DNA from 3 places in the Actinoplanes sp. NPDC000266 genome. Region 2 is predicted to be linked to each of the others. Evidence: predicted binding sites of a transcription regulator. Region 2 holds the regulator's gene; each other region holds the start of a gene.
The links. Region 2 encodes HrcA, which represses chaperone genes, less so after heat shock. Its sites were predicted from a motif close to GGTTNGCACNCTCNNNNNGAGNGTGCNAACC; they were not measured.
Positions count from the first base shown of each region.

Region 1 (10,396 bases), on a different contig from region 2:
TCGCGGCAGGTCGTCAGCTCAGCCGCCGAAGGCCGTCGGCGATCGCCGCCCGGAGCTGATCGCCGTATTCGCCGGCGGGCAACGCCGCGCCGTGTTCGGCCGCCCGCTCGTAAGCGCCACGGGCCGCGGCCGGATCACCCAGTTGCTCATGGGCCATGGCCACACTGATGTGAAGCGAGGGATAGAAGGTCGCGACCCGGTCGTCGCCGACGGCGTCGGCATGCCGCAGGGCCTCGGTGTTCCACCGTAGAGCCGCCGAGGGGCTGTCCTGCTGCCGAGCCAGATAGTGCGCCACCACGCAGGCGTCGTAGTCATCGGCCCGGGCCGCCCAGGCCTTTTCGTACAAGGCGCGCGCCTCGGCCGGCCGGCCCCGCGCCTCGGCCCGCATCCCGTCCTGGCAAAGCTGGAGCACCCGGTTTCCGAGATCCATTCCCGCTCCCTTCGACGATGGGAGCTTGCGGCCTCGACCAGGTCGAGAGTCAACCGGACGTTCGCTGAGTCAGTCCGCCGTGCGGCGAGTTACGTAGGTGCCGCGCTGGGGCGCGGTGGTGACCAGGCCGCGCTCGCGCAGGACGCGGATCGCCGAACGGACGGTGCCGCGGGCCAGTCCGTGCTCCTGCTGGAGGTAGGACTCGCTCGGGATGGTGTCGCCCTCCTTGAGGTCGCCGCGTTCGATCATGGCCGCCAGGAGGTCGGCCAGCTGGAGATAGAGCGGGGTCGGGGCAAGGGGCTTCCGCCTGTAACGGGTGGCGTGGAGTGCGGGCGGTCGTCAGGATCGAGGTGTGATCGCTGACCTCTGGCCTCCGTTCGGGCTTCGTCTTGCCGTGGCTCGGGTGGAGTTGCGGCTTCCCGATCAGGACGAGCTGGCGGAGCTGGCGCGGCTGGCCGGCAAAGGGGTTCATCGGGCCGGGGAGCGGCCGTTTCTGACGCCGTGGACCGAGGGGAGCGCCGAGGACCGGGCGCGGGCCGTCCTCAAAGGGCATTGGGGTGCTCTGGCGTCGTGGCGGCCGGACGACTGGGAGATCGGGTTCGGGGTGTTCCGGGGCGGGGAGCCGATCGGGCTGGTCGGGCTCCGGGCGGTGGACTTCGCGGTCGTCCGGGAGGTGAAGACCTGGTCGTGGCTGGGGCTCGAGCATCAGGGGCAGGGATACGGGACCGAGGCGCGGGTCGGGCTGCTGACGTTGGCCTTCGATCATCTGGGGGCCCGCGCCGCGCTGACCGAGGTGTTCCAGGACAACCATTCGTCGCAAGGGGTGTCGCGCAAGCTCGGCTACGTTCGGGACGGGATCTCGGTGGATGCCCGGGACGGGGAGGCGCTCGTGTCCGATCGGCTTCGGCTGACCCGGGACGGGTGGCGTGGGCAGGCTCGGCCCCCGGTTGTGGTCGAAGGGGTGCCGGCCTGTCTGGAGATGCTCGGGCTCAGCGGGTGAGTCCGGGAAGGTGACCTCGGCGAGGCGGCTCACGCGCAGCCAGTCGGCCAGGTGGGTCGGCTGGGTGATGGTGCCGGGGTTGCTGTGCTGGTTGAGATCGGCCACGACCTCGGTGAAGACCCGCCGGCGCTCGTCCGGATCGGTCACCGGGCGAGCGTGGGCCGGCAGGTCGGCCCGTACGCCGTTCTTGAGGTGGAACGTGAAGTCGGGGTGGGCGAGCAGGTTCGCGTACCAGCTGGGCGGCGGAAGCAGGCCGCTGTTGAGGTAGAAGCGGCCGTGCACGCGATAGAAGAAGATCTCGATGCGCCGAGGGCGGCCGGTGCGGCGGCCGGTCGTGGTGATGTCGACGATGCGGGCCCGGGTGGGTGACGCGGGGGTCAGGGCGAGCGCCTGGGCGATCGCGGTGCCGGTGGCCATGTCAGAGGGCCGGGCCGAGCAGGAGGCCGCCGTCGACGACCACATCGGTGCCCGTGGTGAAGGGGGCGCCGGCCAGGTGGAGCAGCGCCGCGGTGATGTCGGCGGGGTCGCCCAGGCGGGGGATCGCGTACGGGGAGGGGTCGTAGAAGTCGGCGATCGGGCGGCCGCCGGGCTCGGCCGGCTCGGTGATCAGCTTGGTGGCGATGACGCCGGGGTGCAGGGCGTTGACGCGGATGTTGTCGCGGCCCAGTTCGAGGGCGGCGCTGCGGGTCAGGCCGCGCAGGGCCCACTTCGCGGCCACGTATGACGCGTAAAGGGGCGTTCCGCCGTACGCCATGGTCGAGCCGACGTTGACGATCGCGCCGCCGCCCGCGCGGCGCATCGCGGGGGTGACGGCCCTGATGCCGAGGAACTGGCCGGTCACGTTGACGGCGAACGTGCGGTCCCACATGGCCCGGCCGGTCGCCTCGATCGCGGTCGGCGGGTTCTGCGCGCCGGCGTTGTTGATCAGAATCTGGAGGTCTCCGGCGGCGTCCACGGCGGCCGCCCAGTCCTCTTCGCGGGTGACGTCGAGGCGTACCGGAAGAGCTCTGTCTCCCAGCTCCTCGGCGAGCTCGCGGGCCCGGGGCAGGCCGGACGGGGTGCTGCCGATGACGACGTGGGCGCCTTCGGCGTGGAAGGCGCGGACGTGGCTCTCGCCCATCCCGCCGGTGCCGCCGGTGATCAGAACGGTGTGGTCGGTGAAGCGCATGGTGATTCCCCCGGAAAGGTGAGCTGACCGGCTCACCTCACCATGCGACGCGTTGGTGAGTCAAGTGACTCACCTCGCCATTGGGCATACTGAGAGCATGAGCACGTACCACCGCGAAGTCGCCGAGCGGAAGCGCGCCGCGATCCTGGAGGCGGCGACCGGGCTGTTCCTCGCCTCCGGCTACGACGGGACCTCGCTGGCCAAGATCGCCGAGGCGGCGGGCGTCTCCAAGGCCACGCTGTTCAAGCAGTTCCCGACCAAGGCCGCGCTCTTCGACGCGATCGTCACCGCGTCGTGGCAGGCCGAGGACGACGGCGGCCCCGAGTTGCCGGCCGGCGACCTGGAGGCCGGGCTGACCGCGATCGGCCGCCGCTATGTCGAGCTGCTCACCCGGCCCGGCATGACCGCGCTCTTCCGGATCGTCATCGCCGAGCTGCCGCGCTTCCCGGAGCTCGGTGAGGCCCAGTTCAGCCGGGGTAAGATGCCCTACTTCGAGTCGGTACGCCGATATCTGTCCGACGCCGCGATCGAGGATCCCGAGACGGCCGCCACGCAGTTCCTCGGCATGATCTCGAACTTCGTCTTCTGGCCGTCGCTGCTGCTCACCGACTGGGCGCCGGGGGCCGCCGCCAACGACAAAGCGGTCACCGAGGCCGTCCGGACGATGCTCGCCCGTCACCGCTAAGGGCGTGGCTCACACCTCGGGATCCCGGGAGCCGGATCCCGGGATTTCGTCGTAAGGTGTTGGAAACAACTGAATACCTCATCCAGAGGGGCAGAGGGAACGGCCCGATGAAGCCCCGGCAACCACCACGCAGTCTCGACGACGAGGCCGAGCGCGGCAGGTGCTAATTCCGTCCCTGATCGGCAGGTCGCCGCGGGGAAAGATGAGAGGGAAGGCCTCGATGACGTCTACCGTCAGTGCACCCAGCGCTACCACCACCTCGCCCGCCAAGGGCCTCGTGTGCCGTGCCTGTGGCGCCGAATACCCGCTGGTCGCCCAGCACGCCTGTTACGAGTGTTTCGGCCCGCTCGAGGTCGCCTACGACCAGGCGGCGCTCGCGCGGGTGACCCGGGCCGACATCGAGTCGGGCCCGCAGAACATCTGGCGCTACGCGGCGCTGCTGCCCGCCGGGCAGGACCCGGCCACCCGGGTGACCCTCGACCCCGGCCTGACGCCGCTGGTCAGCGCCCCGGCCCTGGCCGCCGCGATCGGCCTGCGGGCGCCGCTGTACGTCAAGGACGACTCGGCCAACCCGACCCACTCGTTCAAGGACCGGGTCGTCTCGGTCGCGCTCACCGCGGCCCGCGGTCTCGGCTTCACCCGCTTCGCCTGCGCCTCGACCGGCAACCTGGCCAACTCGGTGGCCGCGCACGCGGCTCGGGCCGGCGCCCCCAGCATCGTCTTCATCCCGCACGACCTCGAGCAGGGCAAGATCATCACCACCGCCGTGTACGGCGGCGAGCTGGTGGCCATCGAGGGCTCCTACGACGACGTGAACCGGCTCTGCGGCGAGCTCGTGGAGACCGACGAGTTCGAGGACACGGCGTTCGTGAACGTCAACGTGCGCCCGTTCTACGCCGAGGGCTCCAAGACGCTGGGGTACGAGGTGGCCGAGCAGCTCGGCTGGCGCATCCCGGCCCAGGTGGTCATCCCGATGGCCTCCGGCGAGCTGCTGACCAAGGTCGACAAGGCGTTCAGCGAGCTGGTCGAGATCGGCCTGGCCGAGGCCCCCGAGGGCGGCTGGACGGTCTTCGGCGCGCAGTCGGCCGGCTGCAACCCGATCGCCACCGCGCTCCAGAAGGGCACTGACGAGATCATCCCGGTCAAGCCGACCGGCATCGCGAAGTCGCTGAACATCGGCGACCCGGCGGCCGGCGCGTACGCGATCGAGGCCGTCAAGCGCACCGGTGGCTGGATGGACTACGCCGACGACGACGAGATCCGCGCCGGCATCCGGTTGCTGGCCGAGACGACCGGCATCTTCGCCGAGACCGCCGGTGGCACCACTGTCGCCGTACTGAAGAAGCTTGTGGAGAGCGGAAAGCTCGACCCGGAGAAGGAGACCGTCGTCTACAACACGGGCGAGGGACTCAAGACCCTGGACGCCGTCGCCGAGCAGGTCGGGCCGACTCACACGATCAAGCCGTCGCTGAAGGGCGCGCGCGAGGCCGGCCTGCTCGGATGACGCTCTGTAGTCGGCAATCTGCCAGCAAGTGAGAATTCCATCCCGCGAGGACTTGCGAACAGATCTCCGGGTCGGCAGGATGCTCTCTGCGGGAGGGCGCGACGCCGTACGCGGTCCCTCACTCTCGAGCTTGGCGACAATCTCTCGAGGGACCCAACGACCCACTGCCGGAGGCGGTGTGCGTCCGTTCTCCCGACCAAATTCGTTCGCGTTCATGGCCGTCACCCGGAAGGGTGGCGGCCATGCGTGTATCTATCGAGACTTCTGACTCTCCGGACATCGCGTACAGGATCCGCCGGGCCGTGCAGGCGTACGAGGTTCCCGACATTCCCTTCATGACCGAAAAAGCGTTCAAAGCGGGGATTCTCCATCCGCCACCGGGCCTGGTCATCGAGCGCTATCTCGGCCTGCTCGACGGCGAGCCCGTCGGCTACCTCGAGTTGGAGCTGTTCCAGCTCGACAACCTCACCAACGCGCACGTCGAGATCGAGGTGCTGCCCGAGCATCGGCGGCGCGGGGTGGGCCGGGCCCTCTACGAGCTCATGCTCGAGCGGGCCGCCGCGCACGATCGCAAGCACATCATCGGCTCGACCGTGGACACACACCCCGACGGCGCCGCCTTCGCCCGCGCGATGGGCTCCGTCGCCGGCCTGGAGGACACGCGCAGCCGCCTCGACCTGACCGGCCTCGACGAGGCCCATCTGGCGAAGCTGCGGGCCGACGCGCTGTCCCACGCCGAGGGCTACCGCACGATCGAGTGGCTCGGCGTGCCGGCCGACGACATCATCGACGACGTGGCCTATCTGGAGGGCCGGCTGCTGGCCGACGCGCCGACCGGCGACATCGCCTGGGAGCCGGAGAAGATCGACGCCGACCGGCTCCGCGCGGACGAGGAGGCCCGGCAGAAGAGGGGCCGGCTCAGCTACTGCGCGGGCGCGCTCCAGGGCGACAAGCTGGTCGCGTGGACGGCCATCGCCGGTGAGCTGGCCCAGCCGGCGCACGCCTGGCAGCAGACCACACTGGTCGATCCCGACCACCGCGGGCACCGCCTCGGCATGCTGGTGAAACTCGCCAATCTCGACAACGTCCGCCGCAACCGGCCCGGCATCCAGGCGATCGACACCTTCAACGCCTCGCAGAACGAGTACATGCTGCGGATCAACCGGGCGATGGGTTTCCGGGCGGCCGGCATCGAGACGGAATGGCAGCACGACCTGTGAGCGTGCGGGTCGAGCCGCTCGGTGACGCGGTCGAGAAGGCGTACGAGATCGCTCGTGCCTGTCAGGAGCACGATCAGCCGGACGTGCCGTTCGCGTCCCTGGAGGGCTATCGGGCGGTCCTGGCCAACGGGTGGCCCGGATATACGTACGAGCGCCGCCTGGGCCTTCTGGACGACGCGCCGGCCGGCCTGATGAACCTCGCCATGCCGCAGGACGACAACCTCGACTCGGTGATGGTCGAGATCGGGGTGCTCCCCTCGGCACGGCGGCACGGCGTCGGCCGGGCACTGTGGGACCAGGCCGTCGAGCATGCCCGCGCGCTCGGCCGCCACCACCTGATGGGGCCGACCGTGCAGAAGCATCCGGACGGCGCCGCGTTCGCCACCGCGATGGGGGCGGTGGCCGGCCTCGAGGAGACCCGCAGCCGGCTCGACCTCAGCACCCTCGACCAGCCGCGCCTCGACGAGATGCTGGCCGGGGCGCGGGCCAGGGCGGGCGACCACCGGCTGGTGCAGTGGACCGGGGTGCCGCCCGGCGACGTCATCGACGACGTGGCCGGCCTGCACAGCCGCTTCAACGACGAGGCGCCCACCGGCAACCTGGCCCTGGAGGCGGAGAAGTTCGACGCCGAGCGGGTCCGCGAGGACGAGGAGTCGCGGATCCGGCGCGGGCGCACCAGCTACAACACCGGGGTGGTGCGCGGCGGCCGGCTGGTGGCGATCACGGCCATCGCCGTCGAGAACGAGAAACCGGCACAGACGTGGCAGAACATCACGCTGGTCCACCCGGAGCACCGCGGCCACCGGCTCGGGCTGCTGGTCAAGCTGGAAAACCTGCGGTACGTCCGCGAGAACGAGCCGAAGGTCGAAGTGATCGACACGTTCAACGCGTCCAGCAACGAGCACATGCTGCGGATCAACCAGCAGGTCGGTTTCCGTCCGGTCGACTCGGTCGTCGAGTGGCAGGTGACCCTCGCCTGACGTGCCGCTTGTATCCGCCCGCCTCCAGGCCGGCCATCCGCTCGAAGACGTTGCGCGACCCCCAGTTGCGGGAGGTGGCGTACGAATATCCGCACGCCACCCAGTAGGCCGGCCAGAACAGGGGTCCGAGCACCGCGTACTGGGTGGCGTGGTTGGCCTCGTGCCCGAAAAGGGCCGCCTTCTCGGGCGAGAGAAGCCATTCGGCCGTACGCCTCGTCATGATCACTGAGCCGACGGTGAAACAGCTGGCGGGCGGGATCCGCAGCCGGTAGCCCTCGGCGATCAGCACGCCGTCACGCCCCCGGCGCAGCGTGGCGCCGCCCAGCTTGGCGACGATCAGGCCGACCGCGGTGGTGCCGTTCACCGCGGTGATCAGGCTGCGTGCGACATGCCGCCGGGCCATCAGATCCGCCGGCGCATGCGAAGCTCGGTGAGGGCCGGGAGAACCGGATGGGGCACACGCTCGCCGGTGTCCTCAAAACCGAGTTTCTCGTACGCCCGGACGGCCCGGTCATTGCCGACGACCACTTCGAGCATCGTGCGGCGTCGCCCGGCCCGCCGGGACCAGTCGAAGACGGCCTCCATCAGCTCCGGAAGCACCTTGCCGCCCCGATAGGCGGGGGTGACATAGACGGCGAAGACCACGGTCTCGGGCGAGGAGTCATGGGCGACGGTGCCACCGGCATGCCCGATGAGCCGCCGCCCGGGCCCGGGATCGGCCACGAACTGGGCGAGCTCGTCCCCGGAGGCGGCTTGGGCGATGCGCTGCCGGTAGCCCTCGTGCGACCGGGCGGCGGCCTGGGCCAGGGTCTCGAGAAAGGCGAGCGGGCTGTCGGCCAGCATCTCCAGCCGGAGGGCCCGCATCCGAGCCGCGTCGCCGACGGTGACCCGGTGCACGCTCCAGCTGTCCATGCCGTCCTGACTACCCGTTGACCTTCGTCGCGGCAACCCGGTTGGCACTAATCGGACGGGCGCCCACGGGTGGCGGGAGCGGTGGGTGCTGGGGCAAGGTGTTTCGATGGATCAGGTCGAGGGTGCTCTGCATGTGGTCGGAGAGCCGGTGGTGGTGGCCGCGGACCCCTTCGATCCGGAGTCGCGGACGGCTGAGCTGCCGCGTGGGGGCGTACCCGAAACGGTGAATCCAGGGGTGCGGGACGCGCTCGTGCCTGTGCCGGGGTCGGGGCTGCGTGGGTGGGCCGGGCGGGTTGTGGCTGTGCTCGGGCGGGACGGGGTTCGGCTGCTGCCGGGGATGGCTCTGGCGGCGCTTCCCATGCACTTCTTCGTGGGGCGGCTTGACGACACCGTCATCGCGGCGCCGGCGCTCTTCGATCTGGCCGGTGGGTTCGGGCTGCTCTTGTTGCCGACGATGTGGCTGGCCTATCTGACCGTGTCGGCGCTTCCGCTGGTGATCTGCCTGGCGGGGGCGGTGGGGGTGGCCGTGCCTTCGGCCGCCGACGGGGTGCGGCCCCGGCTGCGCGTGGTGTGGGGGCTGGTGGCGAACCGGCTGCGCGGGCTCTGGCTGTGGTTCGCGGCGGTGGGGCTGGTGACGGGTGGGCTGTCGCTGGTGGCGCACGAGGCCGTGGCCGTGGTGGCCTCGACGGGGCTGCTGGCCGTGGCGGGGGTGTTCGGGTGTGTGGTGCTGATCGAACGCGGTCATGGGATTCGGCGGGCGGTGCATCTGCTGGGGTCCGGGCCGGCGCTGGGGATGGTGGCTGTGTCGGCGGCGGCGTCGGGGCTGCCGCTGGTGGCCGACGAGGCGTTCGGCGGGCTGGCGGCGACCGCGGTGGGAGTGGTCACGGTCCAGGTGTGGGCGGTGGCGGCGCTCGTGGCGTACACCCAAGGTCGTCGCTCGGAAGGACCGGTGACGAGCCGGTCGTTGCGCGCTGAGCTGAACGTGCCTGAAGACTGACTTGAGGAGCCCGGGGTTTCCTTGCACTCGCCACCTGAGAGTGCTAAACAAGTCATTGGCACTCGCTATCGGTGAGTGCCAGCAGGTCGGGACGGTGGGGTCTCGGTCACGGTGTCGCCATCGGCGCCGGGGCACGGGGCCGGTCGTCGCGGGCTATCCGGCTCGGCCTGAGGACGTCACGACGCCAGGTGGTGACGTCCGCAGAGGTTCGCAACGGGCGGGGCCGACGAGGCCCGGCACCGCGTATGTCCAGGAGGACAAAGCCGTATGGCCAAGATCATCGCATTCGACGAGGAAGCTCGTCGCGGCCTCGAGCGGGGCATGAACCAGCTCGCCGACGCCGTAAAGGTGACGCTCGGCCCCAAGGGCCGCAACGTCGTGCTCGAGAAGAAGTGGGGCGCTCCCACCATCACCAACGATGGTGTGTCGATCGCCAAGGAGATCGAGCTCGAGGACACCTTCGAGAAGATCGGCGCCGAGCTGGTCAAGGAGGTCGCCAAGAAGACCGACGACGTTGCCGGTGACGGCACGACGACGGCGACCGTCCTCGCCCAGGCGCTGGTCCGTGAGGGTCTGCGCAACGTTGCCGCGGGCGCCAACCCGATGGCCCTCAAGCGGGGCATCGAGGCCGCCGTGGCCAGCGTCTCCGAGGGCCTGCAGCAGCTGGCCAAGGACGTGGAGACGAAGGAGCAGATCGCCTCCACCGCCTCCATCTCCGCCGGTGACACCACGGTCGGCGAGATCATCGCCGAGGCCATGGACAAGGTCGGCAAGGAAGGCGTCATCACCGTCGAGGAGAGCAACACCTTCGGTCTCGAGCTCGAGCTCACCGAGGGCATGCGCTTCGACAAGGGGTACGTCTCGGCGTACTTCATGACCGACGCGGAGCGTATGGAGGCCGTCTTCGACGACCCCTACATCCTGATCGCCAACAGCAAGATCTCCGCGGTGAAGGACCTCCTCCCGATCCTCGAGAAGGTCATGCAGGGCGGCAAGCCGCTCGTCATCATCGCCGAGGACGTCGAGGGCGAGGCCCTGGCCACCCTGGTCGTCAACAAGGTGCGCGGCACCTTCAAGTCCGTCGCCGTCAAGGCCCCGGGCTTCGGTGACCGTCGCAAGGCCATGCTCGAGGACATCGCCATCCTCACCGGTGGCGCGGTCATCAGCGAGGAGGTCGGCCTCAAGCTGGACGGCGCCGACCTGAGCCTGCTGGGCACCGCCCGCAAGATCGTCATCACCAAGGACGAGACCACCGTGGTCGACGGCGGCGGCGACGCCGAGCAGATCCAGGGCCGGGTCAACCAGATCCGCGCCGAGATCGAGAAGTCGGACTCCGACTACGACCGTGAGAAGCTGCAGGAGCGCCTGGCCAAGCTGGCCGGCGGCGTTGCGGTCATCAAGGTCGGCGCGGCCACCGAGGTCGAGCTCAAGGAGCGCAAGCACCGCATCGAGGACGCCGTTCGCAACGCGAAGGCGGCCGTCGAGGAGGGCATCGTGCCC
Region 1 is NZ_JBIAZI010000005.1:21,579-31,974, forward strand. It holds gene ACFY36_RS20545 (hypothetical protein) at 14-430, opposite strand; gene ACFY36_RS20550 (winged helix-turn-helix domain-containing protein) at 500-700, opposite strand; gene ACFY36_RS20555 (GNAT family N-acetyltransferase) at 834-1,430, shown strand; partial or broken gene ACFY36_RS20560 (nitroreductase/quinone reductase family protein) at 1,587-1,892, opposite strand; gene ACFY36_RS20565 (SDR family NAD(P)-dependent oxidoreductase) at 1,849-2,598, opposite strand; gene ACFY36_RS20570 (TetR/AcrR family transcriptional regulator) at 2,696-3,283, shown strand; SAM riboswitch class I at 3,359-3,492, shown strand; gene thrC (threonine synthase) at 3,504-4,787, shown strand; gene ACFY36_RS20580 (GNAT family N-acetyltransferase) at 5,030-6,007, shown strand; gene ACFY36_RS20585 (GNAT family N-acetyltransferase) at 5,989-6,987, shown strand; gene ACFY36_RS20590 (hypothetical protein) at 6,923-7,390, opposite strand; gene ACFY36_RS20595 (GNAT family N-acetyltransferase) at 7,390-7,899, opposite strand; gene ACFY36_RS20600 (hypothetical protein) at 8,006-8,896, shown strand; gene groL (chaperonin GroEL) at 9,164-10,396, shown strand, end outside.
Region 1: a site for HrcA is predicted at 8,950-8,980, ahead of groL (chaperonin GroEL). Genes of this name have one in related genera too.

Region 2 (10,396 bases):
GGGTGTGAGCGGGGGCCACGCGCGGGCGTGGGACGATAGAGCGCGTCGGTGGCTCGCCGGCGTCGTGAAGTTTGAGAAGAACGGAAGATCGTGCCTGGACCGCTCGACCCCGGCGTGAACGTGATCGGCAACACCGATCCCGCTCGGATCCGCAACTTCTGCATCATCGCCCACATCGACCACGGCAAGTCGACGCTGGCTGACCGCATGCTGCAGATCACCGGGGTGGTCGACCCGCGTCAGATGCGTGCTCAGTATCTCGACCGCATGGACATCGAGCGCGAACGCGGCATCACGATCAAGTCGCAGGCCGTGCGCATGCCCTGGACCGTTCGCGATGGCGAGCGTACGGGCGAGAGCGCCGTTCTCAACATGATCGACACGCCGGGGCACGTCGACTTCACGTACGAGGTCTCCCGCAGTCTCGCCGCCTGTGAAGGCGCCGTCCTGCTCGTCGACGCCGCGCAGGGCATCGAGGCGCAGACCCTCGCCAACCTCTACCTGGCGATGGAGAACGACCTGCACATCATCCCGGTGCTCAACAAGATCGACCTGCCGGCCGCTCAGCCCGAGAAGTACGCCGAGGAGCTGGCCAAGCTGATCGGCTGCGAGCCCACCGACGTGCTGCGGGTCTCCGGCAAGACCGGCGTCGGCGTCGACCACCTGCTCGACGAGATCGTCCGGCAGTTCCAGCCGCCGGTCGGTGACGCCCAGGCTCCGGCCCGCGCGATGATCTTCGACTCGGTGTACGACGTCTACCGGGGCGTGGTCACCTACGTCCGGGTCATCGACGGGCGCATCGAGGCCCGCGACCGGATCAAGATGATGTCCACCGGGGCCGTGCACGAGCTGCTCGAGATCGGCGTCGTGTCGCCCGAGATGGAGAAGGCCGGCGCGCTCGGTGTGGGCGAGGTCGGATATCTGATCACCGGCGTGAAGGACGTCCGCCAGTCCCGGGTCGGTGACACCGTCACCGGCAACGTCCGGCCCGCCACCGAGCCCCTCGGCGGCTACAAGGACCCGAAGCCGATGGTCTACTCGGGTCTCTATCCGATCGACGGCTCCGACTACCCGGCGTTGCGCGACGCGCTCGACAAGCTCAAGCTCAACGACGCCGCGCTGGTCTACGAGCCGGAGACCTCGGCCGCTCTCGGCTTCGGCTTCCGCGTCGGATATCTCGGCCTGCTCCACCTGGAGATCATCGGGGAGCGGCTGGAGCGCGAGTTCAACCTCGACCTGATCTCGACCGCGCCCAACGTGGTCTACCGCGTCTACACCGAGGACGCCGAGGAGAAGGTCGTCACCAACCCGAGCGAGTTCCCCAACGGGAAGATCGCCGAGATTCACGAGCCGGTCGTACGGGCCACCGTGCTGGTGCCCAACGACTACGTGGGCGCCGTCATGGAGCTGTGCCAGAGCCGGCGCGGATCGCTGCTCGGCATGGAATACCTGTCGCCCGAGCGGGTCGAGCTGCGGTACACGCTGCCGCTCGCGGAGATCATCTTCGACTTCTTCGACCAGCTCAAGAGCAAGACCAAGGGGTACGCCTCGCTCGACTACGAGCCCTCCGGCGAGCAGGTGGCCGATCTGGTCAAGGTGGACATCCTGCTGCACGGCGAGCCGGTCGACGCGTTCAGTGCGATCGTGCACAAGGACAAGGCGTACAACTATGGCGTGACCATCGCGGCCAAGCTGCAGAAACTCATTCCGCGGCAGCAGTTCGAGGTCCCCATCCAGGCTGCCATCGGCAGCCGGATCATCGCCCGCGAGACCATCCGGGCCATCCGCAAGGACGTCCTCGCGAAGTGCTACGGCGGTGACATCAGCCGTAAGCGCAAGCTGCTCGAGAAGCAGAAGGAGGGCAAGAAGCGGATGAAGATGGTCGGCCGCGTGGAGGTCCCGCAGGAGGCCTTCATCGCCGCACTGTCGACATCCGACTCTCCGGACTCCAAGGGAGCAAACAAAAAATAGGCGGTTTGGCTTTCGAGGGGGTCGGGAACTCTGGGTCTCGACGGACGCAACGAATTGCTTCACCCCCGAGAGGATCCCCCAATGACTGTCACCGGCATCATCACCGCCCTCATCGTCGGTCTCATCATCGGCGCCCTGGGCCGCCTGGTTGTTCCGGGCAAGCAGAACATCCCGCTGTGGCTGACCCTGGTCATCGGCGTCGTGGCCGCCCTGCTGGGCACGGTGATCGCTCGCGCTACCGGCGTCGCGGACACCAAGGGCTTCGACTGGATCGAGCTGTTCTTCCAGGTCGTCCTGGCCGCGATCGGTGTTGCCCTGGTGGCGGGTGTCGGCGGTCGTCGCCGCCTCACCCGATAAGGCACCAACAAAAGCGCCGGACCGAAAGGTCCGGCGCTTTTGTGTTTTCTAATACCGGAACTTGTGCTGGGCGCTGCGGCGGTTCACCCAGGCCGGCAGGTCCTCCACCTGCTCGCGGTGCGGAAGGTGCTCGGCCGCGGCGTTGCCCTCGGTGACGTTGCGCATCGTCACCACGAAACCCTGGACCAGGCGATCCTCGCGCAGATCGCGGTACGTGGCCTCGACCAGCACCCGGCCGTGGTCGGGACGGCGCAGCGCGCAGAAGATCGTCCCGTCGCCGCCGGCCGCGAACGCGCGGCGGATCTGCCCCTGGTCATCCCCGTCGACCAGGTCGGCGAAGGTGGACAGCGGGGAGAGATCATCGTCGCCCAGCAGGTCGTGCAGGCCGGGGCTGGCGTAGCGGACCCGCTGGTCCTCATCGAGCACCAGCATGAGGTCGGCTGTGTTCCGGATCACAGCTCGCAGGTAGAGGTCGCTGTCGCGGCGGCCGACCGCCTCGACCAGGCTGATCCGGTCGAGAGCCAGGGCGGCCTGGCCGGCCAGCACCTCGAGCGCGTCGCGGGCGGCGGCCAGGGCGTCGCGGCGGCCGGTCAGCACCAGGGCGCCGCCGCTGGGCCGGGCCACGGCCAGCGGCTCCAGCCACAGCGGGCAGATCAGGATGCCCTCGGCCGAGGGCGACTCGTCGGCCCACCAGCTGCGCGTGCGACGGCCGGCGGGGGCGGGCGGCAGGGCCTCCAGCGCCATCTGGCGATCGTCGGTGGCGAAGACCACACGCCGCACGGTCTGCTCCGGCAGCAGGATCGCGACGGCGGAGCGGAGCGCCTCGTCGACGGCCGGCAGGTCGGCCGCGGCCACCAGATCGGCGCTCGCGCCGCGCAGACCGCGCTCGCGGGCCAGGGCCCGGCTGTTCAGGGTCACCGCGTCGGCCAGGCGGGTGATCGTCAGGGTGAGGGTGATCGCCGCCGCCACCGCGATCGGCACGCCGTCGTCCACAGTGCCGGTGAGCGCCTCGATCATCAGGACCAGTGGCGGGGTGGCCACCGACAGGACCAGCAGCGCCGCCCAGTGGCCGCGCCACGCGGGCGGGCGCGGGGTCTCCGGCATGGTGAGACGGGCCATCGACGGGTGCAGGGCGGCCAGGCCCCAGGCCACGTAGAGCACGCGATAGCCGGTCTCGGCGGCCGTGCCCGGGCTCAGCGGATAGATGATGTCGCCGGCCAGCATGCCCAGCGCGCCCAGGAGCAGCAGCATGGCGGCGATGTTGCGGCCGGTGGCCAGGTTGAGGCGCACGGCCACCCCGACCAGCAGGACGGAGCCGATGACGTCGGCGGCCGAGATGCCGCCCAGCTCGGACATGCCGCCGAACACGAAGACCCACAGGACCAGCAGGCTGGCGCAGGCGAACGCGAGCAGGTCGATCAGCCGGGCCCGGTCGTCGATCGCCGAGCCGCCGCTGGTGAACCGCAGCAGCGCGCCGGCGACCAGCGCGTACATCGCCAGATAGAACGCGTCGGCCAAGCCGTGATCACGCAGAGCGAAAAAGACGTCGCCCGTGGCCAGCGCCGCGACCGCGGCGGCCAGCAGCAGCCAGGGCCCCAGCCGGGCCGGACGGTAACGGCGGACTCCCGCCAGGATCGCCAGACAGCTGCCAGAACCCAGAAGGATCCACTCGATCGCCCTCGACACGTCCTACTTAGTACCAGGACGGTAGCTGTCTGTCCACGTCGATGTATACGCTACGCAACTGCGTACCGAAAACGGCCAACACCACTCAGAGTGAGGGAAACGCCGTCCGAAATTTCCGGCCACACACCGAAAATCGGACGTCAATCGAACACTTCGGCGATCACGCGGCGGCTGTCGGCGCCACCCTGCGCGGTCGCCGCCTGCCACTTGCCGTCCGGCGCGTGCCACTCGAGATCAGCGAAACGTACCCGTTCGAGGCCGGTCGCCGAGGCATGAGCGACGAGCCAGTGGGCATAGCGCCAGCCGGCGTTCACGTCGGCCACCGCGACGGTCAGGCCGGCCGCCGGCCCGGTGGTCGCCGACTCGGTCAGGCCCTTGCCCCAGTCGAGCCGCAGGCCCTCGAGCAGAGCGGCCGACGCGGCGGCGCCGCGCAGCACCGGCGAGCCGCTCACCGAGCACTCCACGGCGCCGGTCGCCCGCCCGGTCAGCGCCCTGGCCAGCACGGCCGACTCGTCGGCCCATTTCTCGTACGCGTTGGGATAGGCCGAACGCTGCACCTTCTGCGCGGCGTCGGTGACCCGCATCTTCTGGTAGCCCTTGACCTTCTTGAGCGCGGTGTAGAACTTGTCGGCCGCGTACCTCGGGTCCTTGATCTTCTCGACCGTGCCCCAGCCCTGGCTGGGACGCTGCTGGAAGAGCCCGACCGAGTCGCGGTCGCCGGTGTCGAGGTTCTCCAGCTTCGACTCCTGGAGCGCGGTGGCCAGCGCGATCACCACGGCCCGCTCGGGCATGCCCTTGCGCACGCCCACGGCGGTGATCGTCGCGGCGTTGGCCATCTGCACGTAGTCGAGCGTGACCTCGCCGTCGGCCCGCACGACGCACTCGGGGCCGATGGTGGGCAGCTTGAGGCCGCCGGAGAACGAGCGGACGACGGCGAACACGCCGAGCGCACCGACGAGCGTGACCACCGCCAGCGCCGCCACGACCGGTGTCCTGCGCACCCACACCCCCAAGGTTGTTCAGGCAACAAGAGTAGTCAACGAGATCACCCCTGCCTGGTCACTGGGACCCAGGCGGCGTCGCGCTTCTCCCGGAAGGCGGCGACGCCCTCGCGGCCCTCGGCCGAGCGGAAGTATCCCGCCGAACGCTGGGAAAGTTCTGCGAGCTCCTCACGGACGCTTTCATGAGGCGTACGGCGGAGAAGTTGTTTGGCGCCCGCAAGCGCGAGTGGCCCGCCTCGCACCAGGCTGGCGCAGTACCGCGAAATGGTCTTGTCGAGATCGTCGGCCGTGGTGACGGCGGTGACGAGGCCGATCTCCCTGGCCCGGAACCCGTCGAAGACGTCACCGGTGAGATAGAGCTCGGCGGCGGCCCGAGGGGCCAGGCGGGGAAGCACGGTCGCGCTGATCACGGCCGGGATGACGCCGAGACGTACCTCGGAGAAAGCGAATGTCGCCTCGTCGGTGCAGACCGCGATGTCGGCGGCGGCGATCAGGCCGAGCCCGCCGGCCCGGGCCGGTCCGCCGACGCGCGCGACCACGGGCTTGGGGAACTCCCAGAGCGCGGCCAGGACGTCGGCCAGGAGCTCGGCCGGGACCCGGCCGGTCTCGCGGGCCTCGGCGGTCTCCTTGAGATCGGCGCCCGAGCAGAAGACGGGGCCGGTGTGCGAGAGGACGACGGCCCGGACCGAGACGTCGGTCAGGGCCTCGGCCAGCGCGTCCAGAAGCTCGCGCATGAGAGGGGTGGAGAGAGCGTTGCGGTTCGCCGGGCTGTCCAGGGTCATGGTGGTCACCCCGGCGTCGGTGACGGTACGGACCAGAGCCATGGCGGCACCCTAACGGGCGGCGTGCACACTTGACGGATGGCCGGCGCACTTCCCGATGGTTCACCTGTCCCTTCCGACGGGTCGCTTCCCGCTACCGCGACGGCGGAGGTCGGCCGGAACGGGTTCGCCGTCTATGTCCACGTGCCGTTCTGCGCGTCTCGATGCGGATACTGCGACTTCAACACGTATACCGCCGCCGAGCTTGGGGGAGGGGCGAGCCGGGATTCGTACGCCTCGACGGTTTTGCGTGAGTTGAAGCTGGCCTCTAGCGTCATAAATCCGGAAAAAGTGGACACGGTGTTCTTCGGGGGAGGGACGCCGACGTTGCTGAGCGCCGACGATCTCGGGCGGATCCTGAACGGGATCGACGAGACGTGGGGCCTGGCACCCGGGGCCGAGATCACCACCGAGGCAAATCCGGAATCTGTGGACTTGTCGTATCTGCGCACGCTGCGGAAGCACGGCTTCAACCGGATCTCGCTGGGCATGCAATCGGCGGCGCCGGGAGTGCTGCGCATCCTGGATCGCAAGCACACGGCGGGACGCGCGCCACAGGCCGCTCGTGAGGCCCGCGAGGCCGGCTTCGAGCACGTCAACCTCGACCTGATCTACGGAACACCGGGTGAGACAGCCGACGACTTCGAGGCGTCGCTGCGGGCGGTGATCGACGCGGGCGTCGACCACGTCAGCGCGTACTCGCTGATCGTCGAGGACGGCACCCGGATGGCCGCCCGCATGCGGCGCGGCGAGATCCCGTACCCCTCGGACGACGTCGCCGCCGACCGCTACCTGGCGGCCGAGCGGGCCCTGAGCGGCGCCGGCTTCGAGTGGTACGAGGTGTCGAACTGGGCCACCTCGGACGAGGCCCGCTGCCGGCACAACCTGCTCTACTGGACCGGCGCCGACTGGTGGGGCCTCGGGCCGGGCGCGCACAGCCACGTCGGCGGGGTTCGCTGGTGGAACGTCAAGCACCCGTCGACGTACACGCAAAGGCTTGACGAAGGTGTTTCTCCCGGCCAGGCGCGTGAGCTGCTGACCGGCGAGGACCGGCACGTCGAGGACGTCATGCTGCGGGTACGCCTGCGCGAGGGGATCGCCCTCGACCGGCTCGACCAGGTGGGCGCGAAGCAGGCGCTGGCCAACGGGCTGCTCGACGCCAAGGCGTACGAGAAGGGCCGTCTGGAACTGACCCTGCGTGGCCGTCTGCTGGCCGACGCCGTGATCCGCGACGTCGTATAGGAAATTGAAGCGCCGGGCCCCCGTGCCCGGCCGAACTACTTGATGAGCTTCAAGGACATCGGATAGTCGTACGGCTCGTTGTTGATGGCCTTCACGCCGGCGATGATGCCGAAGATGATGGCGATCAGCGCGGCCGCCGCGATGATGATGAAGCCGATGCCGATGCACGAGGTCACCCAGCCGATCAGGGTGGCGATCGCCCAGGTGATCTGGAAGTTGAGCGCCTTGACCGACTCGGCGCGCACCGACGGCGACTGGTTGCCCTTGGCCAGCAGCGAGATCAGCGGGGCGATCCAGCCGGAGAGGCCACCGCCCAGGAAGGCGCCGGCGGCGCCGCCGAAGTGGGCGACCAGGATCCACGTGCGGTCGTCCTGCGTGGGGCCGCCGTAGCCGCCGTATCCCGGCTGGTAGCCCGGCGGAGGCTGCTGCTGATAACCGGGCGGGGGGCTGTATCCCGGAGGCGGCGTGTAGGGCGGCGGTGTCGATCCGGAAGTCGGGTCGTTAGCCGCATAAGGGTTGAACGGCCTGGTGGGGTCATTCGGGTTCGGCTCACCAGGCGGGCGAGGCGGTTCAGTCATGGCTGACACGGTAGGGCCGCACTTCAATGCGGTCGAGGGCGACATGCTGATCAGGTGGATGAATAGACAGTGCACTCGATCATCGCGCTGCCGTCCACGGCGACGTAGACTGGCACTCTGTCATCCGGAGTGCCAAGCCAGTGGGGGAGGGGTCATATGAGTCTCGATGACCGCAAGCTCGAAGTGCTTCGCGCGATCGTCGAGGACTACGTCGAGACCCAGGAGCCCGTCGGCAGCAAGGCGCTGGTCGAGCGCCACCAGCTGGGCGTCTCCCCGGCCACCGTGCGCAACGACATGGCGGTGCTCGAGGAGGAGGGCTACATCCGGCAGCCGCACACCAGCGCCGGCCGGGTGCCCACCGACGCCGGCTACCGGCTGTTCGTCGACCGCCTCTCCAAGGTCAAGGCGCTGAGCCCGGCCGAGCGGCGGGCCATCGAGCGGTTCCTGATCGGCGCGGTCGACCTCGACGACGTGGTGCACCGCACGGTGCGCCTGCTCGCGCAGCTCACCCGTCAGGTCGCCGTCGTGCAATACCCGTCGCTGGCTCGCTCCTCGGTGCGTCACCTCGAGCTGGTGCCGATCTCCACCACGCGCCTCATGCTGGTGATGATCGCCGACACCGGCCGCGTCGAGCAGCGCCTGGTCGAGCTGCCCGGCCCGGTGCCGGCCGACGACGTCACCGACCTGCGCCGCCGTGTGAACGAGAAACTCGCCGGTAGGAAGCTCGCCGAGACCCCGCCGCTGGTGCAGGGCCTGGTCGACGACTGCGCGCCGGAGAGCCGGGCCACGATGGCGTGCCTCGCCTCGGTGCTCCTCGAGACATTGGTGGAGCGCAGTGAGGAACGCCTCGCGTTGGCGGGTACGGCTAACCTGACAAGAGGGGGCGTGCTGGACTTCCAGGGCACCCTCCGGCCGGTCCTCGAAGCCCTCGAGGAAGAGGTCATCCTGCTGAAGCTGATCGGCGATCTGGAACCGAGCACCACCAGGGTCCGGATCGGCGACGAGAACGAGATCGACAACCTGCGGTCGGCGTCCGTGGTCAGCACGGGGTACGGCCCCGGTGCGACGATCGTCGGTGGGCTCGGTGTGCTCGGCCCCACCCGGATGGACTACCCCGGCACCATCGCGACCGTGCGCGCGGTGGCACGCTACGTGGGCGACCTTCTAGCACAAAATTGACGAGGATTGCGGAGCCCGTGGCCAAGGACTACTACGGCATTCTCGGCGTGAGCCGGGAAGCCACCGACGACGAGATCAAGCGCGCCTACCGCAAACTGGCTCGGCAGTACCATCCGGACGTCAACCCGGACCCGGAAGCGCACGAGAAGTTCAAGGACATCAACGCGGCGTACGAGGTCCTGTCCGACGACCAGAAGCGCCAGATCGTCGACCTGGGCGGCGACCCGCTCGCGCCCGGCGGCGGCATGGGCCCCGGCGGCCCGGGCGGAGCCGGCGGCCCGTTCGTCGGTTTCCAGGACATCATGGACGCCTTCTTCGGCACGGCGGCCGGTGGCGGCGGCCGTGGACCGCGCCCGCGCACCCGCCCAGGGGCCGACGCGATCCTGCGGCTCGAGCTCGACCTGAACGAGACGGCCTTCGGAGTGGAGGCGCCGATCACGGTCGACACGGCGGTGCTGTGCACGCAGTGTTCGGGAGCGGGCACGGCGCCGGGCACCCACCTGGCGACGTGTGAGACCTGCGCCGGCCGGGGCGAGGTGCAGAGCGTGCAGAGGACATTCCTGGGCCAGGTCGTGTCGTCGCGCCCCTGCGCCACCTGCCAGGGCCACGGCACGGTCATCCCGCACCCCTGCCCCACGTGCGCCGGCGACGGCCGCGTGCGCACCCGCCGCTCGCTGACGGTGAAGATCCCGGCCGGCGTCGAGGACGGCATGCGCATCCGCCTGGCCCAGCAGGGCGAGGTGGGTCCCGGTGGCGGCACCCCCGGCGACCTGTACGTGGAGATCCACGAACGCCCGCACGACGTCTACTCCCGCAAGGGCGACGACCTGCACTGCCGCGTGACGCTGCCGATGACCGCGGCCGCCCTGGGCACCCGCCTGACGATCAAGACCCTCGACAGCGAAGAGGGCATCGAGGTCAAATCGGGCACGCAGCCGGCAAGCACGCTCCGCATCCGGGGCAAGGGCGTGCCCCACTTGAGGGGCCAGGGCCGAGGCGACCTGTTCGTGCACTTGGACGTCAAGACCCCGACGAAGCTGACCGCCGACCAGGAGCGCATGCTGCGCGACTTCGCCAAGACCCGAGGCGAGGACGTGGCCGAGCTGAGCAAGCAGGGCGGCTTCTTCAGCCGCATGCGAGACGCCTTCAACGGCCATTAATTCAAGGTCAAGGTCATGTCGTAGCGGGGTGGGGCGTACGGTCCGCTGCTCCCGCCGAGGGCCGCGACGGGGTGAGCTGGGCGCTGGCGCGCCCAAACCGCTCACCCCGCCACGGCGACGTGCGTGAGCGGTGACGCTCAAAAACCCGACCTCAGCCCGCGACCGCTGCCCGGTCTCAGCCCGCGGCGGCCGCTTGGCTGGTTTCAGCTCGCCGCGGCGGCTTGGCTGGTTTCAGCCCGCGGCGGCTGCTTGGCTGGTTTCAGCCGGCGACGCGGCTGCTCGCCCGGTCGAGGAGCAGCGGGATGAGCTCGGCTCGCCAGGTGTCCAGGTGCACGGCGCCGCTGGAGATGCCGCCATGCGCGAACTCCTCACGGACCACCCACTCGGTGGTCTCGGACGCC
Region 2 is NZ_JBIAZI010000022.1:46,101-56,496, reverse strand. It holds gene lepA (translation elongation factor 4) at 91-1,971, shown strand; gene ACFY36_RS50015 (GlsB/YeaQ/YmgE family stress response membrane protein) at 2,053-2,328, shown strand; gene ACFY36_RS50010 (PAS domain-containing protein) at 2,377-4,014, opposite strand; gene ACFY36_RS50005 (hypothetical protein) at 4,155-5,021, opposite strand; gene ACFY36_RS50000 (enoyl-CoA hydratase-related protein) at 5,060-5,839, opposite strand; gene hemW (radical SAM family heme chaperone HemW) at 5,876-7,078, shown strand; gene ACFY36_RS49990 (DUF4870 domain-containing protein) at 7,114-7,656, opposite strand; gene hrcA (heat-inducible transcriptional repressor HrcA) at 7,813-8,835, shown strand; gene dnaJ (molecular chaperone DnaJ) at 8,853-9,995, shown strand; gene ACFY36_RS49975 (hypothetical protein) at 10,255-10,396, opposite strand, start outside.

Region 3 (10,396 bases), on a different contig from region 2:
GGGGCGCTGCTGGTCGGGGTCGCGGCGGCCAAGGGGTACGCCGTGGCGGCCGACAAGCCGTTGTACGGCGTCAATCATCTGGCGGCGCACGTGGCCGTCGACACCCTCGAGCACGGCCCGCTGCCCGAGCCCGCGATCGCCATGCTCGTCTCCGGCGGTCACTCCTCGCTGCTGCTCGTCGACGACCTCACCAACGGCGTCAAGCCCCTCGGCGCCACGATCGACGACGCGGCGGGCGAGGCCTTCGACAAGGTCGCGCGTCTGCTGGGGCTGGGCTTTCCGGGAGGACCGATCATTGACCGTACGGCTCGTGAGGGCGGCTCCGCGTCGATCGCGTTCCCGCGTGGGCTGACCGCGGCCAAGGATCTCGCGGCGCACCGTTTCGACTTCTCCTTCTCCGGGCTCAAGACCGCGGTGGCCCGCTGGGTCGAGGCCCGGCAGCGCGACGGCGAGCCGGTGCCGGTCGCCGACGTGTCCGCCTCGTTCCAGGAGGCCGTCTGCGACGTGCTCACCGCCAAGGCGATCGACGCCTGCCTGACCCATGGCGTCCGCACGCTGGTGATCGGCGGGGGAGTGGCCGCGAACTCGCGCCTGCGGGTGCTGGCCGAGGAGCGGGCGGCCAAGCACGGCATCGAGGTCCGCGTGCCCCGGCCGCAGCTGTGCACGGACAACGGCGCCATGGTCGCGGCTCTTGGATCGCGGCTGGTCGCCGCTGGTGTCGTACCCAGTCGTCTCGATCTGCCCGCCGATTCCGCGATGCCATTGACCTCGGTCAGCGTGGCGGGGTAGGAAGCGAACATGATCGCGCGGATGTGGGAGATACGGGCGTCCAAGAGCGGCTTCGACGAGCTGCTGGCCTGGGTCTGTGATGTGGCCGTGCCGCGGATCGAGGTGCTTCCGCAGCACGTGTCGAGCGACGTCTACTCGTCCACCGACAACCGGATCGTGGTCATCTCGAAGTGGCGGAACACGCCGGAGAACCTGCCCGCGCCGCCGCCCCATCTGATCGCCCGGGCGGCCCATGTGTGGGACTTCAACCAGGTCGACCGCTGAGAGAAAACGCGTCGCGAACTGTCGTACCCCCGCCGTAACGTCGGGGCCCTGATGAAACAGCTCCCCGATGCCGATCCCGGCACCCCCGACGGCCGGTCACCGGTCCGCTATCTGCGATGGCTGATCCGGCGCGACCGGTTCTCCGTGTACGCGGCGATCGTCATGGCCGTGCTCTGGATGCTCTGCCAGGCCGTCGTGCCCGCCGTGGTCGGCAAGGCGATCGACGCCGCCACCGACCGTGACCGGCGCGATCTGGTGACCTGGTCGCTGGTGCTGCTGGCCGCCGGTCTCGGCCAGGCATTCTTCGGCGTGGTGCGCCATCGGTTCGCGGTCGTCAATTTCCTCGGCGCGATGTTCCGGACCGTGCAGGTCACGGTCCGGCAGGCCGGCCGGCTCGGTTCGGCGCTCCCCCGCCGGCTCGACACCGGCGAGGTCGTCGCCATCGGCACGTCCGACATCCGCCAGATCGGCTCAGCCATCGACATCACCGCCCGGGGCACGGGCTCGCTCATCGCCGTGGTCGCGGTGACCGTCATCCTGCTCACCACGTCGGTGCCGCTCGGCCTCGTAGTCGTGCTCGGCGTGCCGCTGCTGATGGCGGTCGTGGGCCTGCTCATCCGCCCGCTCCACCGGCTCCAGCAGGCCTCCCGCGACCAGCAGGGCCTGCTCACCGGCCGGGCCGCCGACCTGGTGGGCGGTCTTCGGGTGCTGCGCGGCATCGGCGGCGAGGCGGTGATGGGCGAGCGCTACCGGGCCGAGTCGCAGCGGCTGCGCGGGGCCGGCGTGCGCACGGCCCGTGTCGAGTCGCTGCTCGAGGCGGCCCAGGTGCTGCTGCCCGGCATCTTCCTGGTGCTGGTCACCTGGCTCGGCGCGCGCTTCGCCCTCACCGGCCACATCACGGTGGGCCAGCTGGTCTCCTTCTACGCGTACGCCGCGTTCCTGGTCACGCCGCTGCGGCAGCTCACCGAGGCGATCGACAAACTCACCCGGGGGCACGTCTCGGCGCGGCGGGTCGTGTCGATGCTGGCCGCCCGGACCGACCTGCCCGACCCGGCCGAGCCACGGCCGGCGAGCGAGCTCGCGGGCGAGCTGGCCGATCCGGCCTCCGGCGTGACGGCCCGGCCCGGCGAGGTCACCGCGATCGTCGCGGCGGTGCCGGCCGACGCCGCCGCCATCGCCGACCGCCTCGGGCGATACGCCGAGGGTGGGACCGTCGGCGGGCGTCCGCTGTCGTCGTTCGACCTGGCCACGGTCCGCGAGCGGATCCTGGTCGGCGACAACGACGCGCGGCTGTTCACCGGGCCGTTGCGCTCCGATCTCGACCCGGCCGGCGACGACCGGCTTCCCGCGGCGCTGCACGCGGCGGCCGCCACCGACATCGTCGAGGCGCTGCCCGGCGGCCTCGACAGCGAGGTGGCCGAGCGTGGGCGCTCCTTCTCCGGCGGGCAGCAACAACGGCTGCGGCTGGTTCGCGCCCTGGTCGCCGATCCCGACACGCTGGTGCTGGTCGAGCCGACCAGCGCCGTCGACGCCCACACCGAGGCGCGGATAGCCGACCGGCTCGTCGTGGCCCGGGCCGGGCGGACCACCGTGATCTGCACGTCCAGCCCGCTCGTGCTCGACCGCACCGACCGGGTGCTCTATGTGGATCAGGGCCGAGTGGTTGCCGCGGGCACCCATCGCGAGCTGTTGGAGACCGAGCCGGGCTACGCGCGGGCGGTTCTGCGAGAGGACGCCGCGTGAGCAACCTGTTGCCGGTGGCCGACACGGCCCAGGTCCGGCGGTACGCCCGCGACCTCTTCCGGCGCTACCCACGCGCCCTGACCGTCGCGGTCGGGCTGCACGTGCTGGGCGCGCTGGCCGGGCTGGTCGGCCCGCGCCTGCTCGGCGATCTGGTCGAGGCGATCCGGCACGGCGAGGGCGTCGGAGTGGTCGACCGGCTGGCCGCGCTGATCGCCGGATTCGTTGTGCTGCAAGCGATCCTGGTCCGTTTCGCCTATCTGGCCTCGGCCCGGCTCGGCGAGCGGGTGCTGGCCCGGCTGCGCGAGGAGTTCGTCGACCGGGTGCTCGCGCTTCCGCTCTCCACAGTGGAACAGGCGGGCTCGGGCGACCTGCTGACCCGCACCACCCGCGACGTCGACGCGTTGTCGCGATGCGTGCGGCTGGCCGTGCCCGAGACGATGATCGCGCTGATCACCGTCGTGCTCGTGGTGGGCGCGCTCGTCGTGGTCACGCCCGTGCTGGCGGTGTCGCTGCTGGTCGCGGTGCCGATCCTGGTGGTCGGCACGAGGTGGTATCTCCGGCGGGCCCCGGCCGGATATCTCAAGCAGAACGCGGCCTATTCCACGGTGACCGACGGGCTGGCCGAGACGGTCGAGGGCGCCCGCACGGTCGACGCGCTGCGCCGTCAGCGGCAGCGCGCCGAGCGCTCCGACGCCGACCTGAGCAAGAGCTGGGTGGCCGAGCGGTACACGCTGTTCCTGCGCATGGTGTGGTTCCCGGTGGTCGAGGCGGCCTACGTGCTGCCGGTGGTGGCCACATTGGTCCTCGGTGGGTGGCTCTATCTGCGCGGCACGGTCTCGCTGGGGCAGCTCACGGCCGCGGTGATCTACGTGCAGCTGCTGATCGACCCGCTCGACCGCCTGCTGGGGTGGCTCGACGAGCTGCAGATCGGCGGCGCGTCCCTGGCCCGCCTCCTCGGCGTCGAGGAGGAGGCGCGGGAGAGCGAGGCCCGCGAGATCAGGGAGCCGGTGGGCACGCGCGTCGAGGTCACCGGTGTGCGCTTCTCCTATGTGGCCGGCCGGGAAGTGCTGCACGGCATCGATCTGACGCTCGAGCCGGGGGAGAGGCTGGCCATCGTCGGGCCGTCCGGCGCCGGCAAGTCGACGCTGGGCCGGCTGCTGGCCGGTGTGCACGAGCCGACCAGCGGGACGATCACGGTGGGCGGGGTGCCGCTGGGCGAGCTGCCGCTCGACCGGTTGCGCACCGAGGTGGCGCTGGTCAGCCAGGAGCATCACGTCTTCATCGGCACGGTCCGCGACAACGTGGCCATGGTGCGGCCCGGCGCGGGCGAGGAAGAGGTGCGGGCGGCGCTGGCGGCGGTGCGCGCGCTGGAATGGGCCGAGGTGCTGCCGGACGGGCTCGACACGGTGGTCGGCTCGGGCGGGCAGGCGCTGACGGCCGCGCAGGCGCAGCAGCTCGCGCTGGCCCGGCTCGTCCTGGCCGACCCGCACACGCTGGTGCTCGACGAGGCGACGTCCCTGCTCGACCCGAGGGCCGCCCGCGATCTGGAGCGGTCGCTGGCGGCGGTGCTCCACGGCCGTACGGTGGTGGCGATCGCCCATCGGCTCTTCTCGGCCCACGACGCCGACCGCGTCGCCGTGGTCGAGGACGGCCGCATCACCGAGCTCGGCTCCCACGACGAGCTGGTCGCGGCCGACGGCCCCTACGCCGCGCTGTGGCGCTCCTGGCACGGCGAACGCGTCCCCGACCCGCTGGGCGAGGAGGAGGCCGCCACCGCCACCCGCTGACCCGCGCCGGGTAAAGCGAAAGGGCGCACCCGCCAGGGTGCGCCCTTTCGTGATGCTGTCCGGTCAGAAGCCCGGGCCGTGCTGGTGGCCGTGGCCACCGTGGCTGTGGCCGTGGCCGCCGGCGGCGGCGGGCTCCGGCTCGGCCGGCTTGTCGACCACGAGGCTTTCCGTGGTCAGCAGCAGGCCGGCGATCGAGACGGCGTTGGAGACCGCGTTGCGGGTCACCTTCACCGGGTCGAGGATGCCGGCCGCGGCCAGGTCCACGTACTCGTCCGTGGCCGCGTTGAGGCCGTGGCCCCAGCCCAGCTCGTTGACCTTGCCCACCACGACATAGCCGTCGTGGCCGGCGTTCTGCGCGATCCAGCGCAGCGGCTCCACCAGCGCCTTGCGGACGATCGAGACGCCGATCGCCTCCTCGCCGGTCAGGCCGAGGCCGCCGTCGAGCTCCTTCGCCACCTGGGCGAGGGCGGCGCCACCGCCGGGCACAGTGCCCTCCTCGACGGCCGCCTTCGTCGCTGCGATGGCGTCCTCGATGCGGTGCTTGCGCTCCTTCATCTCGACCTCGGTCGCGGCGCCGACCTTGATGACCGCGATGCCGCCGGAGAGCTTGGCCAGCCGCTCCTGAAGCTTCTCGCGGTCCCAGTCGGAGTCCGACGCCTCGATCTCCTTGCGGATCTGCGAGACCCGGTCGGCGACCTCGGACGACTTGCCGCCACCGTCGACGATGGTGGTGTTCTCCTTGTCGACCACGATGCGCCGGGCGCTGCCCAGCGACTCGAGGCCCACCTGGTCGAGCTTGTAGCCGAGCTCGGGGGCGATCAGCTCGCCACCGGTCGCGATGGCCAGGTCCTGCAGGATCGCCTTGCGGCGGTCACCGAAACCGGGCGCCTTCACCGCGGCGACCTTGATGGTCTTGCGCAGCGCGTTGACCACCAGGGTCGAGAGCGCCTGGCCCTCGACGTCCTCGGCCACGATCAGCAGCGGCTTGCTGTTCTGGAGCACCTTCTCCAGCAGCGGGAGGAGCTCCTCGATGCTGGAGATCTTCTGGGTGGTGAGGAGGATGTACGCGTCCTCCAGCACCGCCTCCTGCGACTCGGCGTCGGTCACGAAGTTCGGCGAGATGAAGCCCTTGTCGAACTGCAGACCCTCGGTGACATCGAGCTCGGTCGCCATGGCCGAGCCCTCCTCGACGGTGATGACACCGTCGCGGCCGACCCGGTCCATCGCCTCGGCGATCAGCTCGCCGATGGTGGCGTCCTGGGCCGAGATGGTGGCCACGTTCGCGATCGCCTTGTGGTCGGCGACCTCGACGGCCTTGCCGAGCAGCGCCTCCGAGACGACCTCGGCGGCCTTGTCCATGCCCCGCTTGAGCGAGATGGGGCTGGCACCCGCGGTGACGTTGCGCAGACCCTCGCGCACCAGCGCCTGGGCCAGCACCGTGGCCGTGGTGGTCCCGTCGCCGGCGACGTCGTTGGTCTTCGTCGCCACCTCCTTGACCAGCTGGGCGCCGAGGTTCTGGTACGGGTCGGTGAGCTCGATCTCCTTGGCGATGGTGACGCCGTCGTTGGTGATCGTGGGAGCGCCGAACTTCTTGTCCAGGACGACGTTGCGGCCGCGCGGGCCGAGGGTGACCTTGACCGTGTCGGCGAGCGAGTTGACCCCGTGCTCGAGCAGGTGGCGGGCGTCGTCCGAGAAGCTGAGAATCTTCGCCATGTTTAAGGTCCCTTCACGCACCACCGCCCTGGCCCGTGATCACGGGCCAGGGCGGTCAGCACTGTCAGTAGGTCACTTCTCGATGACCGCGAGGACGTCGCGGGCGGAGAGCACCAGGTACTCCTCGCCGGCGTACTTGACCTCGGTGCCGCCGTACTTCGAGTAGAGCACCGTCTCGCCGACCTTGACGTCAACCGGGATGCGGTTGCCCTTGTCGTCGATGCGGCCGGGGCCGACAGCGAGGACGGTGCCCTCCTGCGGCTTCTCCTTGGCGGTGTCGGGGATCACGATGCCCGACGCCGTGGTCGTCTCAGCCTCGTTCGCCTGGACCACGATGCGGTCCTCGAGCGGCTTGATCGCAACCTTTGTCGCGGTAGTCACGGGCATACCCTCCTGGGTACAGGTTTCGCCGGTCAAGGTGATGGCCGGTCTGATGCCTCATGCCACCGGGCGGGGCCGTCGTCGCGGGTGCCGGTCCGCCTGGTGCCTCACCGCCCGCCCGGATAGGCGCACGGCTGGCACCCTCGTGATGAGAGTGCTAATCGGAGATTAGGCCGGAACTAGCACTCCGTCAACCAGAGTGCCAATGAAGTCGCGCGGGGGAGAATGCCTGCGTGACTGCGGAATCGACGGCCTTGCTGCGTACCCCCGAAGGGATGAAGGCGCTGGACAGCGCCATGGAGGTCGCCGGGAGCGATCCGCTCGCGGCCGCTTCGGCGCTGCGGGCGCGCGGAGTGCCGCCGGAGCTGGCCTCGGCCGCGCTGACCCAGGTCGAGCTGCGCCGCCGCGCGGTCGCGAAGTTCGGCGCGGACGCGGCGTCGATGTTCTTCACCCGGGCCGGTCTCGAACAGGCGACGCGGGCCGTCGTCGCCGAGAGGCGGGCGCGGCGCCTCGCGGCGGCCGGGGTCAGGACCTTGGCCGATCTGGGGTGCGGGCTGGGCTCGGACGCCATGGCGGCGGCGAGGGCGGGCATTTCGGTGTACGCCGTCGACGCCGACCCGGAGACGGCCGCGATGGCCGCTGCCAACGCCGAGGCCCTGGGCTTGGATGTACGGGTCGAGTGCGCCGACGCCACGACGGTGCCGGTCGAGAGGTACGACGCGGTCTTCGCCGACCCGGCCCGCCGGAAGGCCGGCCGGGGGCGGGTGTTCGACCCGAGGTCGTACTCGCCGCCCTGGGATTTCATCGCTTCTCTGCCCGAACGCGTGCCGCGCACGGTGCTCAAGCTGGCTCCCGGCATCGATCACGGCCTGCTGCCGCCCGGGGCGGAGGGCGAGTGGACCAGCGTCGACGGCGACCTGGTCGAGGCGGCTTTCTGGTGCGGCCCCTTGGCCGAGGTGCGCCGCCGAGCCACGCTACTTCGCGAAAAATCCGATAAATCGGTCGCAAAGATGGGCGGCGCGTGGTTGGGCGGGGCGGCGGGGTCAGGCGGAGCGCAGGTTGGTGGGGCAGGCAGGGCGGGGCTTGGTGGCGCGGCGGTAGGTGGGGCGCAGGTTGGTGGCGCCGAGGTAGGCGGGGCGGAGCTTGGTGGGGCGCAGATGGGCGGCGCCGGGGTTGGCGGGGCGCAGGTGGGTGGCGCCGAGATGGACGGGGCGCAGGTTGGCGTCTCTGAGCTCACCGGGTCTGGTCTGGAAAAGGCGCCTGTGGGTGCGGTGGGGGCGTTTCTGTACGACCCGGATGGGGCTGTGGTTCGGTCGCATCTGGTGGCCGAGCTCGGTGCGGTCATCGGGGGGCGGCTGGGGGATCCGGAGATCGCCTATCTGTATACCGACGAGGCGGTGGCGACGCCGTTCGCCCGGCGGCTGGAAATCACCGATGTGATGCCGTTCTCGCTCAAGCGGCTTCGGGCTCTGCTCCGGGAACGTGGCGTCGGTCGCATCGAGATTCGTAAGCGTGGGTCGGCGCTCGAACCGGAGCAGCTTCGTAAGGATCTTCGGCTGTCCGGCCCGCACGGGGCGTCTCTGGTGCTCACGCGGGTGGCCGGGGCGCCTACGGTCATCCTCTGCCGTCCGATCTGACCGAACGGGCACGACCTTCTGAACGCAGGGGAACGGCCGCCGGTTCGAGGGGCGTGTGTGAGCTAGCAGTCACTGAGGGAGATTCGGTGCGGTAGTAGCGTTCCGGGCATGCCGAAGAAGGCCGCCGCCGGAACCCCGGCCACCGCGTTGCTCACCGCGGAGAAGGTGGAGCACGCGCTGCATCCGTACGACGTGTCGCCGGACGCTCCGAACTATGGGGCGCTGGTCGCGCAAGCGCTCGGGGTCGAACCCGAAAAGGTTTTCAAGACGCTGGTCGCCGACGTCGAGGGCGCTCTGGTGGTGGGGGTGGTGCCGGTCACCGGCGATCTCGATCTCAAGGCGCTGGCGCACGCCGCCGGCGGGAAGCGGGCCGGCCTGGCCGACCGGGCCGCGGCCGAGCGCAGCAGCGGCTACGTGCGAGGGGGCATCAGCCCGCTCGGGCAGCGCAAGAGGCTGCCGACCGTGGTGGACGACTCGGCGCTCGCGCTTGATCTGATGTTCATCTCGGCCGGCCGCCGAGGGCTCCAGGTCAGCCTCGCGCCGGCCGATCTCATTCGCCTCACGGGCGCGAAAACCGCCCAGATTCGGACATAGCACGCGCTAAGCGCGGGCCGTTACGACAACGTTACGCGCCGGGTGGATCTTTCTCCCGAGAACGGTCCAGATCGGGCATCGGGGTGACTTAGCGTCACGTGGTGAGCGTGGTTAGCGATCTTGCTCAGCTGGTCTCCAGGCCCTCACCAGGGCCGAAGTCCCTGTATCACCGCCGTGTTGCCGGATTGTTATCCCCGGTTACGAGATCGGCTGGCGTCACCGCTTGTGCTACCGGTCGCAACGGGAATACGTTGCCGGACACAACAAACTAGATCCTGATCACACGGCGTCTCGGGGAGCGACACTCCCGACAGCGCAGAACATCGAATCCGATCGAAGGCCCGGATTTACCCGAAAGGACACAAGGAATGCGTAAGGGACTGTTCGCCCTTGCCGCGGTCGGCCTGCTGGCCACCGGCAGCGTCGCCGCGTGTGGCGACGACAGCAGCGATTCCGGCAGCAGCAGCGGCTCGAGCTCGACCGGCAAGGTCGGCGTCATCCTGCCCGACACCAAGAGCTCGCAGCGGTGGGGCACCGACGACCCGAAGTTCCTCAAGGCGGCCTTCGAGGCGGCCGGGGTACAGGTCGACATCCAGAACGCGCAGGGTGACAAGACCGCGTTCCAGACCATCGCCGACGGCATGATCTCCAGCGGCGTCAAGGTTCTGATGATCGTCAACCTCGACTCCGGCACCGGTAAGGCCGTCCTCGAGAAGGCCAAGAAGGCCGGTATCGCGACGATCGACTACGACCGCCTCACGCTGAGCGGCGGCGCGGACTACTACGTGTCGTTCGACAACGTGAAGGTCGGCGAGCTGCAGGGTCAGGGCCTGGTCGACTGCCTGACCGCCAAGAAGTACACCAAGCCGGTCGTCGCCGAGCTCAACGGCTCCCCGACCGACAACAACGCGACCCTGTTCGCCCAGGGTTACAACTCGGTCCTCGACCCGAAGTACGCGGACGGCACCTTCACCAAGGGCCCGAACCAGGATGTTCCGGACTGGGACAACGCGCAGGCCGGCACCATCTTCGAGCAGATGCTGACCTCGAACAAGAACATCAAGGGCGTTCTGGCGGCGAACGACGGTCTCGGCAACGCGGCCATCTCGGTGCTGAAGAAGAACAAGCTCAACGGCCAGGTCCCGGTCACCGGCCAGGACGCGACCGTTCAGGGTCTGCAGAACATCCTCGCCGGCGACCAGTGCATGACGGTCTACAAGGCGATCAAGAAGGAGGCCGACGCGGCCGCCGAGCTTGCGGTCTCGCTGGCCAAGGGTGAGAAGCCCACCACGGCCACCGGCACCACGAAGGACCCGGAGTCGGGCGCCTCGATCCCCTCGGTGCTGCTGACCCCGACCTCCATCACCAAGGAGAACGTCAAGGACGTCATCACCGACGGCTTCGTCACCAAGGACGCGGTCTGCACCGCCGACTTCGCGAAGGCCTGCACCGAAGCGGGCATCAGCTGATCTGAGCTGATATCGGGGC
Region 3 is NZ_JBIAZI010000006.1:30,863-41,258, reverse strand. It holds gene tsaD (tRNA (adenosine(37)-N6)-threonylcarbamoyltransferase complex transferase subunit TsaD) at 1-789, shown strand, start outside; gene ACFY36_RS24260 (hypothetical protein) at 799-1,053, shown strand; gene ACFY36_RS24255 (ABC transporter ATP-binding protein) at 1,105-2,796, shown strand; gene ACFY36_RS24250 (ABC transporter ATP-binding protein) at 2,793-4,583, shown strand; gene groL (chaperonin GroEL) at 4,647-6,296, opposite strand; gene groES (co-chaperone GroES) at 6,369-6,677, opposite strand; gene ACFY36_RS24235 (class I SAM-dependent methyltransferase) at 6,911-8,314, shown strand; gene ybaK (Cys-tRNA(Pro) deacylase) at 8,423-8,908, shown strand; gene ACFY36_RS24225 (sugar ABC transporter substrate-binding protein) at 9,277-10,377, shown strand.
Region 3: a site for HrcA is predicted at 6,810-6,840, ahead of groES (co-chaperone GroES). Genes of this name have one in related genera too.